One region of the Mesorhizobium sp. URHB0026 genome, then DNA from elsewhere that is predicted to be linked to it. Evidence: predicted binding sites of a transcription regulator. Region 1 holds the regulator's gene; the other holds the start of a gene.

Region 1 (5,760 bases):
CACGGTCTGGGTGCCGAGCGCGATGCGGTTGAGCGCGGCGTGGTCGCCGTCCTGGCCAGAGACCGGCACGGTGCCGGCGAGCCCCTGTGCCGTCAGCGCCGCGACCACGCCGCCGGCGGTGCCGTCATTGGCGGCGACCACGGCGTCGACCTTGTTGTCGTTGGCGGTGAGGAACTGTTCCATGTTCTTCTGGGCGTTGGCGGGTAGCCAGCCGTCCGTATAGGCTTCGCCGACATTCTTGATCTTGCCGCTGTCCATGGCTGCCTTCAGCACTTCCATCGAGCCCGAGAACAGGAAGTCGGCATTCGGATCGGCGCCCGAGCCCTTGATGAAGACGTAATTGCCCTCAGGCTTCGCCTTGAACACTTCGCGGGCCTGCATGCGGCCGACTTCCTTGTTGTCGAAGGTTAGGTAGAAGACGTCCTTGTTCTCGATCAGGCGGTCATAGCCGACGACCGGAATGCCCTCGTCGAGCGCTTTCTGTACCGCCGGGCCGATGGCCGACGCGTCCTGCGCCAGGATGATCAGTGAACTGGCGCCCTGCGAAATCAGGCTCTCGACATCGGTCAGCTGCTTGCCGGGATTGGACTGCGCATCGGCGGAAATGTACTTGTCGCCTGCGGCCTCGATGGCCTTCTTCATGGCCGCCTCGTCGGTCTTCCAGCGCTCTTCCTGGAAGTTCGACCACGACACGCCGATCACTTTGTCCTTCCCCTGAGCGACCGACGCGAGCGTCAGCGACATGGCGACACCCGCCAGAATGGCGACTGTGAATCTCTTCATGATATCCTCCCTGCGCCGCGTGTGGCGCGACCAAACTGGCCCCAAGGCCGGCACGAAGGCCCTATTTTTTCGAGCCTCGAAAAAATATTCGTCCATCGCCGGAACCCTGTCAACATCGATTCTGACGGATTTTGAGGTGCCGGAAGCCTTTTTTCGAGCCTCGCAATAAATAAATGACAGCCCCAGCCGCTTCTGCCAGTATTCGACCTGTTGCCGGAGGGTGTTCGGGGGGGCGTCAAGAACCGCGGCGACGGGGAGGGAAATCATGTCGGTCGGAATCCGCCACGACGATCTGCGCCGGCGCAATCGAGCAATGGTGATTGGAGCCGTGCGCCGGGGTGGCCAGCCCTCGCGCACCGAGATCGCCGCCACCACCGCCCTCAGCCACTCGACTATATCGGCGATATCAGCCGACCTGATCGGCGAAGGTATCCTGAGCGAAGGCAAGCCGAACGAGGCCGGCTCACTGAAACGCGGCCGGCCGCAGGTTGGCCTTGGCCTCAACCCCGAGGCCGCGGCGGTCATGACCGTGGTGCTGTCGCTGAATTTCCTCTCCGTCGCCGTCATCGACTACGCCGGCCAGGTGATATCGGAGGAGCAGCGCCGGCTGGACACGCTGACCATGTCGCGCGAGGCGCTGATCGGCGAATGCGTGGCCATCGTCCGGCGCCGCCTCGAGGATCCCGACCTCGACGTCGCCAGCATCGCCCGCATCGCGCTGGCGATCCAGGGCATCACCGACACCGAGGCGCGCGCCATGCTGTGGTCGCCGATCACGCCCCAGACGGACATTGCCTTCGCCGATATACTCGAAGCCGAATTCGGCATCCCCGCCACCATGGAGAACGACTGCAACATGATGGCGGTGGCGCTGCGCTGGCGCGACCCCGAGCGCTACCGCGACGACTTCATCGCCATCCTGCTCTCGCACGGCATCGGCATGGGCCTGGTGCTGAAGGGCGAGCTGTTCACAGGCACCCATTCCTCGGGCGGCGAGTTCGGCCACATGATCCATCGCCCGGGCGGCGCGCTCTGCCGCTGCGGGCGGCGCGGCTGCGTCGAGGCCTATGCCGGCAACTATGCCATCTGGCGCAATGCAGGACAGATGGGTGAGGACGCCAAACCGGTCGACGTCAGCGACGCCGACATGCGTGCATTGGCGGCCACGGCGCGCGAAAGAGACGGACCGGAACGCGAGGCCTATCGCAAGGCCGGGGAGGCGCTGGGCTATGGGCTTGGCAGCCTGTTCGCGCTGATCGATCCGGCGCCCGTTGCGATGGTCGGCGTCAGCGCCGCCGCCTTCGATCTGATCGAGCCGGCCTTGCGCGAGGCCATCGCCCAGACCGCCGGCGGCCAGCATTCGACGTCGATTTCCTTCGATACAGAGCCGAACGAATTGCCGCTGATCCGCGAGGGCTGCGCCATGCGCGCGCTCACCTTCGTCGACCAGGAGATCTTCGCGCCGGGCGTGCAGGTGAGATCCGGCAAGAACGTGGCCTGATCTCAATCCTCGCGGATCGCGTAGCCTGCGCCACGGATGGTGCGTATCACATCGGGCATGCGGCCATTGTTTACCGCCTTGCGCAGGCGGCCGACATGCACATCCACGGTGCGCTCGTCGATGTAGATCGTCTCGCCCCAGACATTGTCGAGCAACTGGCTGCGCGAGAATACGCGGCCGGGATGGCGCATCATGAACTCGAGCAGGCGGAACTCGGTCGGTCCGAGCCGGATCTCGCTCTTCTTGCGATAGACCCGGTGCGATTCGCGGTCGAGCACGATGTCGCCGACCTTGAGCACGCTGGACAACACTTCCGGCTTGGCGCGGCGCAGCAGTGCCTTGACCCGGGCCATGAATTCCGGCGTCGAGAACGGCTTGACCAGATAGTCGTCGGCGCCGGTCGAGAGGCCGCGCACGCGGTCGCTCTCCTCGCCGCGCGCCGTCAGCATGATGATCGGCAACCGCTCCGTCTCGGGCCGCATACGCAGGCGCCGACAGAGTTCGATGCCGGAAACCGCCGGCACCATCCAGTCGAGCACCAGGAGGTCGGGCACGTTTTCCTGGAGGCGGATCTCGGCTTCGTCGCCGCGTGTCACCACCTCGACCTGGTAACCCTCGGACTCCAGATTGTAGCGGAGGAGCACGCCCAGCGGCTCCTCGTCCTCCACCACCATGATGCGTGGCGCGATCATCGATTGATCATCCCTGCCGTCAAGCCGCCGGCACCGACATCGCCGTCTCGTCCTGCTTCGGACGGTTGGCGGGCAGTTGCGTGCCGGTCAGCACATAATACGCATTCTCGGCAATGTTGGTCACATGGTCGCCGATGCGTTCGAGATTCTTGGCGCAGAACAAAAGATGCGTGCAAGCCGTGATGTTGCGGGGATCCTCCATCATGTAGGTCAGGAGTTCGCGGAAGACCGAAGTGTATTTGACATCGATGCGTTCGTCGTCATTCCTGAGCTTGGCGAGGGCGGCGGCATCGCCGGCCGCATATTCCTCGACCACGCCCTGCACCTGGATCAGCACCAGCTGCGCCATGGAGTCTATGGAATGCGACAGGTCGCGCGGCGTGGCGGTGAGGCCGACGGAGCCGACGCGCTTGGCGATGTTCTTGGCAAGGTCGCCGATGCGTTCGAGATCGCCCGCCATGCGGATCGAGCCGACCACATGACGCAGATCGTCGGCCATCGGCTGGCGCTTGGCGATCAGGGTGATGGCGCGATCATCGAGTTCGCGCTGGCGCGCGTCCATAATGGCGTCGTCGGAGACGACGCGCTGTGCCAGCGCGTTGTCGGAATTCAGCAGCGCCTTGGTGGCGCCGCCGACCATGATGCCGGCGAGATCGCCCATGTCGCTGATCAGCCTGCTGATCTGTCCGAGATCCTCGTCGAAGGCTGCGACTGTGTGTTCGGCCATGATCCTGGTCCTCGTATGCGTGAGATCAGCCGAAGCGGCCGGTGATATAGTCCTGCGTGCGCTTCTCGCGAGGCGACGTGAAGATCTTCTCGGTCTTGTCGAATTCGACCAGCTCGCCCAGATACATGAAAGCCGTCTGCTTCGAGACGCGCGCGGCCTGCTGCATGTTGTGGGTGACGATGACGATTGTGTAGTCGGCTTGCAACTCGTCGATCAATTCCTCGATCTTCGCGGTCGACAATGGGTCGAGCGCCGACGCCGGCTCATCGAGCAGGATGACCTCCGGCTTCACCGCCACCGTGCGGGCGATGCAAAGCCGCTGCTGCTGGCCGCCGGACAGGCTGAGGCCGCTGGCATTGAGCTTGTCCTTGACCTCGTTCCAGAGCGCGGCGCGTTTCAACGCCTGCTCGACACGGCCGTCCATTTCGGCCTTGCCGATCTTCTCATAGAGCCGGACGCCGAAGGCGATGTTCTCATAGATCGACATCGGGAACGGCGTCGGCTTCTGGAACACCATGCCGATCTTGGTGCGCAACAGGTTGAGGTCCTGCGAGCGGTCGAGAACGTTCTGGCCGTCGAGCAGCACCTGACCCTCGGCGGTCTGCTTGGGGTAGAGCTCGTAGATGCGGTTGAAGACGCGCAGCAGCGTCGACTTTCCGCAACCCGACGGTCCGATGAAGGCAGTCACGCTGCGCTCGGGCAGCGACAAGGTGATGTCCTTCAGCGCCTTCGACTGGCCGTAGTAGAAATTGAGGTTCTTGACCTCGATCTTCGCCTTGGCGGCTGCCTCGGCGGCAATCGTCATGTCTGGAGACAACATCTGGCTCATTTGTCCTCTCTGCGTCCGGTCAGGCTGCGCGCGAAGATGCTGAGCGCGAGAACCGTCAATGTGATTATGAGTGCGCCGGTCCAGGCCAGTTGCTGCCATTCTTCGTAGGGGCTGAGAGCGAACTGGAAGATGGTGACCGGCAGGCTGGCCATCGGCGCGTTGAGGTTGCTCGACCAGAACTGGTTGTTCAGCGCCGTGAAAAGAAGTGGCGCGGTCTCGCCGGAGATGCGGGCGATCGACAGCAATATGCCGGTGACGATGCCGGACAGTGCCGCGCGGTAAGCGACCGACTTGATGACCACCCAGCGCGGCGCGCCGATCGCGGTGCCGGCTTCGCGCAAGGCGTTCGGCACCAGGTTGAGCATGTCCTCGGTGGTGCGCACGACCACGGGGATGACCAGGATAGCCAGCGCGACGGCGCCGGCGATGGCCGAGAAATGCCCCATCGGCCGCACCATCAATTCGTAGACGAAAAGGCCGATGATGATCGACGGCGCCGACAGCAGGATGTCGTTGATGAACCGCACCACGGTGGTGAGCTTGGAGAAACGGCCATATTCGGCCATGTAGGTGCCGGCGAGGACACCGATCGGCGTGCCGACGATGACGGCGATGACGGTCATCACCACGCTGCCATAGATGGCGTTGAGCAGGCCGCCCGCATCGCCGGGGGGCGGCGTCATCCGCGTGAAGACGTCAAGGGACAGCCCGGCGGCGCCTTTGTAGACCAGTGCGCCGAGGATCAGTGCCAGCCAGGCAAGCCCGATGCCCGCGGCGACGACGCACAGCGTCATCATCACCGAGTTTCTGGTCTTGCGGCGGCTGTGAAGCGACGAGGCTGTCGACATCGGTCAGGCTCCGGTGCGGGCGTCGATGCGCATCAGCATGTAGCGTGCGATGGCAAGGATGAGGAAGGTGATGACGAACAGGATCAGGCCGAGCGCCACCAGCGACGACGTGTAGAGATCGCCGACGGCTTCGGTGAATTCATTGGCGATGGTCGCGGAGATTGTCGTTGCCGGCGCGAACAGCGAGGTAGAGATGCGATGCGCGTTTCCGATGACGAAGGTTACCGCCATGGTTTCGCCAAGCGCGCGGCCGAGGCCGAGCATGACGCCGCCCATGATGCCGATGCGGGTGTAGGGGATGACGACGCGGCGCGTCACTTCCCAGGTCGTGCAGCCAATGCCGTAGGCGGACTCCTTCAGCACCGGCGGCACCGTGTCGA
Region 2 (5,760 bases), 300 kb from region 1:
GAGCCAAGGCACGCGCGTTGCTGGCCCAGCTCAACCTCCCGGAAAAACTCTGGATGCTGCCGCCGGCAACCTTCTCGGGCGGCGAGCAGCAGCGTGTCAACATCGCGCGCGGCTTCATCACCGAGCACCCCATCCTGCTGCTCGACGAGCCGACCGCATCGCTCGACGCGACGAACCGCGACGTGGTGATCGAACTCATCGCCGCCAAGAAGGCGGCTGACGTTGCCCTGCTCGGCATCTTCCACGATCACGATGTGCGCGAGGCGGTGGCCGACCGCATCATCGACGTCACCGCCTTCGCTCCGGGAAAACTCGCCGCATGACCAGGAAGCTATCGGAGACGCCGCTGGTTCACCCGACGGCGGAGGTGCACAACTCGACGCTCGGCCGCTGGACCGAGATCGCCGACCGCAGCCGGGTTTCGGAAAGCGAGCTCGGCGACTATTCCTACATGATGCAGGACTGCGCGGTCTGGTGCGCGACGATCGGCAAGTTTGCCAACATCGCCGCCAGCGTGCGCCTCAACGCCACCAACCACCCGACCTGGCGGCCGACGCTCCACCACTTCACCTATCGCGCCTCCGACTATTGGGACGACGCCGAGCATGAGAGTGAATTCTTCGCTGAGCGCCGCGCCAAGCGCGTCACCATCGGCCACGACACCTGGCTCGGCCACGGCTCGACCGTCCTGCCCGGCGTCACCATCGGTGACGGCGCCGCCGTTGGCGCCGGAGCGGTCGTCTCGAAAGACGTCGCGCCCTACGCCATCGTCGCCGGGGTACCGGCAAAACCGATCCGCGAGCGCTTCGACCGCCGCACCGCCGCGCGCTACCAGGCGCTTGCCTGGTGGGACTGGGATCACGCAAGGCTGCGCGCCGCGCTCGACGATTTTCGGGAGCTGACGGCCGAAGCATTTTTGGAGAAATACGAGGAAAGTGCATCGGGCAAAGGGGCATAGCCCTCACATCTTCGCCAGATCGCCGGCTTGTTCATATCCTTGACACAGGACTCGGACAGGACGCGATCTCCTTCAAGGAGATCGCCATGCTCGACACCATCAAACCCTCGCTCGCCGGATTCTTCGCCGGCTCCAACCCGGCGTCGCCGGCGCATCTTGGCACGCGCTACGATTCCTCAGGCAACTTCCTCCTCGAGCCGGGCAACACCGTCGTCAGCCATCTGGTCAGCGGCTCGCATTCGGAAGCGGTGGTGTTAGCCGTCCGCGAGAAGATGCTGGCGATGCCTGATGCCGACCGCCTCGCCTTCACGCCGGTCTCCAGCCTGCACATGACGCTGTTCCAGGGCATCATCGAATATCGCCGCCGCTTGCCTTACTGGCCGCAGGACGTGCCGCTCGACACCAGCATCGACGCCATGACCCGCCTCTATCTGGGGCGCTTGAAAGGGTTCGAGGGCTTCGGCCCATTCAACATCAAGGTGGTCGAGATCGTGCCGACCGGCCTCACCGTCGCCGGCGCGACGGACGAGGATGTGCGCATCATGCGTCAATGGCGCGATGCGCTCGCGGTGCCGTTCGGCTACCGCCATCCCGATCACGACACCTACGTCTTCCACATCACCTTCGCCTATCAGATCCAGCGCCTTGATGACGATGGAGCCGCCGCGTGGCAGGCGCGGGTTGACGATTGCCTGGCGCTTTTCGCGCGCCAGGCGCCGGTGATCGAGATCAAGGCTCCCGCCTTCTGCGCATTCCGCGACATGAAGCATTTCGAGGAATTGCTGGTGCTCGGCTGATCGCCCGCCAGGCGCCAATGCATGTCGCCGAAAGTGACCTCGGTGTCGGGAGAACGACATGCATAAAAACAAAAGACCTGAAGCGCGACGCGCTTCAGCCGTCGCCCCTGTGGAGCGTAACAAAACTGACATCATCGCGACACGGCAGGTTCATGTGGCTGCGTTAGGCGAGTGCCTGACGATCAATATGGACCGGACTGGAACCAGCCCATGTCAGCAAGCTCTGCCACACTCGAAATCCGCGGCGTCAGCCGACGATTTGGCAAGAACACTGCCGTCAGCAACGTCAGCATCTCGATCCCGCAGGGGCAGATGGTCGGCGTCATCGGTCGTTCGGGCGCCGGCAAGTCAACTCTTCTTCGCATGATCAACCGTCTTGTCGACCCCAGCCAGGGGTCGATTTTTTTTGACGGCGCCGAGGTCTCCCAGCTGCGCGGCTCGCCGCTGCGGCGCTGGCAGCGCGACTGCGCCATGATCTTCCAGCAGTTCAACCTGGTGCCGCGCCTCGACGTGCTGACCAACGTGCTGCTCGGCAAACTGAACCACCGTTCGACCCTGTCCAATCTTCTAGGCATGTTTTCGCGCGCCGAGTGCGCCGAGGCGGTCGCCGCGCTCGAGCGGCTCGACATCGCCCGCACCGCACTTCAGCCCGCCGGTACGCTGTCGGGCGGCCAGCAGCAGCGCGTCGCAATCGCCCGCGCCATGATGCAGCAGCCCAGGGTGATCCTCGCCGACGAGCCGATCGCCTCGCTCGACCCGCTCAACGCCAAGGTGGTGATGGATTCGCTGCAGGACATCAACCTGCGCGAAGGCATCACCGTTGTCACCAATCTGCATACGCTCGATACCGCCCGCACCTATTGCAACCGCATCATTGGCATGGCCGCCGGCAAGGTCGTCTTCGACGGCCCGCCCGAAGAGCTCGACCGCCAAGCCGTGCGTCTTGTCAATGGCGCCGACAGCAATGGCGGCGAGATATCGGAGGTCATCACCTCCACCAGTGTTGCCTTCAAGCAGAAGATCGCCGCATCCGCCGGACCGCTCGAACCCGCATTCCCGGGATACTGAGCCCATTACGGGCCAAAAGTGAGCAGCCTGGATCGTCCGCCCGCGTCAAGGGCACTTGTCAAGATCAAGAACGCTGCCGGCGCGGGGCCGGAACCTACAGGAGAGATAACAGATGTTCAGGAAGATGGTTTTCAGCGCCGTTTCGGTGCTCGCCATGGCCACCAGCATGGCCCATGCCGCCGACATGAAAGAATTTCGCGTCGGCATTCTCGGCGGTGAAAACGAAACCGACCGGCTGCGCAACTACCAGTGCCTGGCCGATCACCTGAAGGCAGAGTTTGGCTTCGAGAAGGTCTCGCTGTTCCCCGCCGCCGACTATGACGGCGTCATCCAGGGCCTGCTCGGCGGGACGCTCGACTTCGCCGAACTCGGCGCTTCCGGCTACGCCAGCGTCTATCTCAAGGATCCGAAGGCGGTTACCCCGATCCTCACCACCAAGCAGACCGACGGCTCCACCGGCTACTATTCGATCGGGCTGGCGCTGAAGACGTCGGGGATCACCGACATCAAGTCGGCCAAGGGCAAGAAGCTCGGCTATGCCGATCCGGATTCGACCTCCGGCTATCTGATCCCGCTGACCCAGATTCCGAAGGACACCGGTGCCTCGAACGAAACCTTCTTCGCTTCGACCCAGTTCAATGGCGGCCACGAAAACAACGTCCTGGCCGTGCGTGACGGCAAGGTCGACGTCGCGGTCGACGATTCCTCGGGCATCGGCGACTTCAAGAACGGCTACACCTCCGGCACCTTCCACAAGGAAGTCGCCAAGGGCGCCGTCGACCCCAACGACTTCGTCGAAGTCTGGCGCTCGGGCCTGATCCCGAACGGCCCGCTTGTCGTGCGCACCGCGATCGGCGACGACATGACCGCCAAGCTGACCACCTTCTTCACCGATCTGCCCAAGAAGGACAAGGCTTGCTTCGAAGGCGTCGAGGGTGGCGATTTTACCGGCTATGTTCCAGTGAAGCCGGACTTCTACAGCGTCATCGTCGAAGCCCGTAAGGCAGCTATCGGCGGCTAACGGCGAAATTGCAAAAGGGCGGTACCTGAAGTACCGCCCTTTTTGCATCTCCCATCATGACCCTTTCCGTGACAGCCCCCTCCGGCGACACCCACCAGATGGCCGCTGCCTGGCGACGCCAGACGTCGCTGCGCCGGTTCTATACCGTGCTCGGCGTCGGCCTGCTGCTCGCCGCCATGTTCGCCAGCATGTGGTTCGCCGACGAAGCCAACGCCGGGCACTTCTTCGACCGGCTGCCGCATATTCTGGATTTCCTGAGCTGGCTGGTCCCCAAGGACTGGAACGACGTCTGGCGGGCGCTGTTCGATATCGCCTCGCCGCACGACACCGGCACCCAGGAATTCAACTTCCCGCTTGGCCGCGTCCACGTCTGGGGCGATTTCTACATCCCCGAATATTTCGAACTGATGCTGACCACAGTCAACGTCGCGCTGGTCTCGACCTTCATCGGCTTTGTCTTCGCGGTGCCATTTTCCTTCACCGCGGCGCGCAACCTGACACCCCATCCGGCACTGAGGCTGGTGGTCAAGCGCTTCATGGAATTGCTGCGCGCCTTTCCCGAAATCGTCATCGCAGGCCTGTTCGCGGCCATCGTCTCGACCGGTCCGATCGCCGCCGTCATCGCCATCGGCCTGCATTCCATCGGCGCGCTCGGCAAGCTGTTCTACGAGATCAACGAGAACATCGACATGCGAGCCGAAGAAGGCCTGCGCGCGGTCGGCGCCAACTGGTTCGAGCGGGTTCGCTTTGCCGGCCTGCCGCAGGTGTTGCCCAACTTCATGTCGTACACGCTGCTGCGCGTGGAGATCAACGTCCGCGTCTCGACCATCATCGGCGCCGTGGGCGGCGGTGGCATCGGCGAGGAGCTGAAGCTTTCCATCTCACGCGGCTTCGGCGCCAAGACGCTGGCTCTGGTGCTGCTCCTGTTCACCACCATCTTCATCATCGACCAGTTTTCCGCCTGGCTTCGGCGCAAGCTGGTCGGCGAACAAGCCTTTATGATGGGGGCCTAGGCCATGACCCCGAAAAGTGGCATTCGGTCTTCGGAAGAGGTCATGGCCAAATGGAAGGACAAACGACCATGACCGCCGAGGAGATGCTGTCGATCGAGGCCCGACACCCGCAGGTGTTCCGGCGCCCGGCATACAAGCGCTTCGGTCCGCTCCTTCTGTTCGTCGGTACGCTCCTCTATCTGATCTATGCCTTGTGGTTCTTCAGCCTGCCGCAGGTGCTGCGGGAATCGCATTGGGAGCGCCTGCCGCTCTTCCTGACGCAATGGATCAGCTACGATCTGCAGCCGGAATTCCGTCTCGACCAGCCGGAGATCACGCCCAAATACCCGCGCTTTTCCGCGCTGGGCGACAACCCGAATCCCGACTGGGTGGTCAGGAATCCAGACGGCACCTTCACCGTGCTGATCGACGGTCCGGCAAAATCCGTCACCTTCGACAAGACGCAGGCGACAATCGTCGCCAACGGCCAGACCGTGTCTGTTTCGCTGACCAGCGGCAAGCCGGTGGTCACGGGTGCGGTACCGGACTGGATCACCGCCCATGACGACGAGGTGGTGGCCAAGATGGGCTTCGTCGGCGAGGTGCGCGTCACCGTCGACCGCGTGAAGGTGCGCAAGCGCTTCCTCGGCTGGGCGAACTTCGTCTTCGACACGCGCTCGCCCTTCTTTGGCAAATCAGCGCGAGAAGTGATCTCGCTGATCATCTCGGGACCGGAGCTGAAACCAGGTACCACCAACCTTGCTCTTGCCGGCGACAACATCTGGAACAACGCCCAGTGGCAGCACGGCGACGTCTGGACGAAGCTCCTGCAGACCATTGTCATGGCCTTCCTCGGCACGCTGCTCGGCGGCGTCGTCGCCTTCCCCCTTGCCTTCTTCGCGGCGCGCAACATTACGCCGAGTG

Evidence for each region. The regulator PhoB, encoded in region 1, activates phosphate uptake and scavenging genes when phosphate is short. The targets are predictions, from matches to a motif close to TGTCATNNANCTGTCAT.
Region 2: the regulator PhoB is predicted to act here: its motif matches at 1,871-1,887, upstream of phnC (phosphonate ABC transporter ATP-binding protein).

What each region holds. Positions count from the first base shown of each region.
Region 1 is NZ_JBSSCN010000001.1:1,025,499-1,031,258, forward strand. Features, by position in the region: gene xylF (D-xylose ABC transporter substrate-binding protein) at 1-783, opposite strand, end outside; gene ACVWWD_RS05155 (ROK family protein) at 1,049-2,284, shown strand; gene phoB (phosphate regulon transcriptional regulator PhoB) at 2,287-2,976, opposite strand; gene phoU (phosphate signaling complex protein PhoU) at 2,996-3,703, opposite strand; gene pstB (phosphate ABC transporter ATP-binding protein PstB) at 3,729-4,532, opposite strand; gene pstA (phosphate ABC transporter permease PstA) at 4,529-5,380, opposite strand; gene pstC (phosphate ABC transporter permease subunit PstC) at 5,384-5,760, opposite strand, start outside.
Region 2 is NZ_JBSSCN010000001.1:729,979-735,738, forward strand. Features, by position in the region: gene phnL (phosphonate C-P lyase system protein PhnL) at 1-323, shown strand, start outside; gene ACVWWD_RS03700 (DapH/DapD/GlmU-related protein) at 320-958, shown strand; gene ACVWWD_RS03705 (DUF1868 domain-containing protein) at 1,045-1,755, shown strand; gene phnC (phosphonate ABC transporter ATP-binding protein) at 1,966-2,823, shown strand; gene phnD (phosphonate ABC transporter substrate-binding protein) at 2,936-3,844, shown strand; gene phnE (phosphonate ABC transporter, permease protein PhnE) at 3,901-4,857, shown strand; gene phnE (phosphonate ABC transporter, permease protein PhnE) at 4,926-5,760, shown strand, end outside.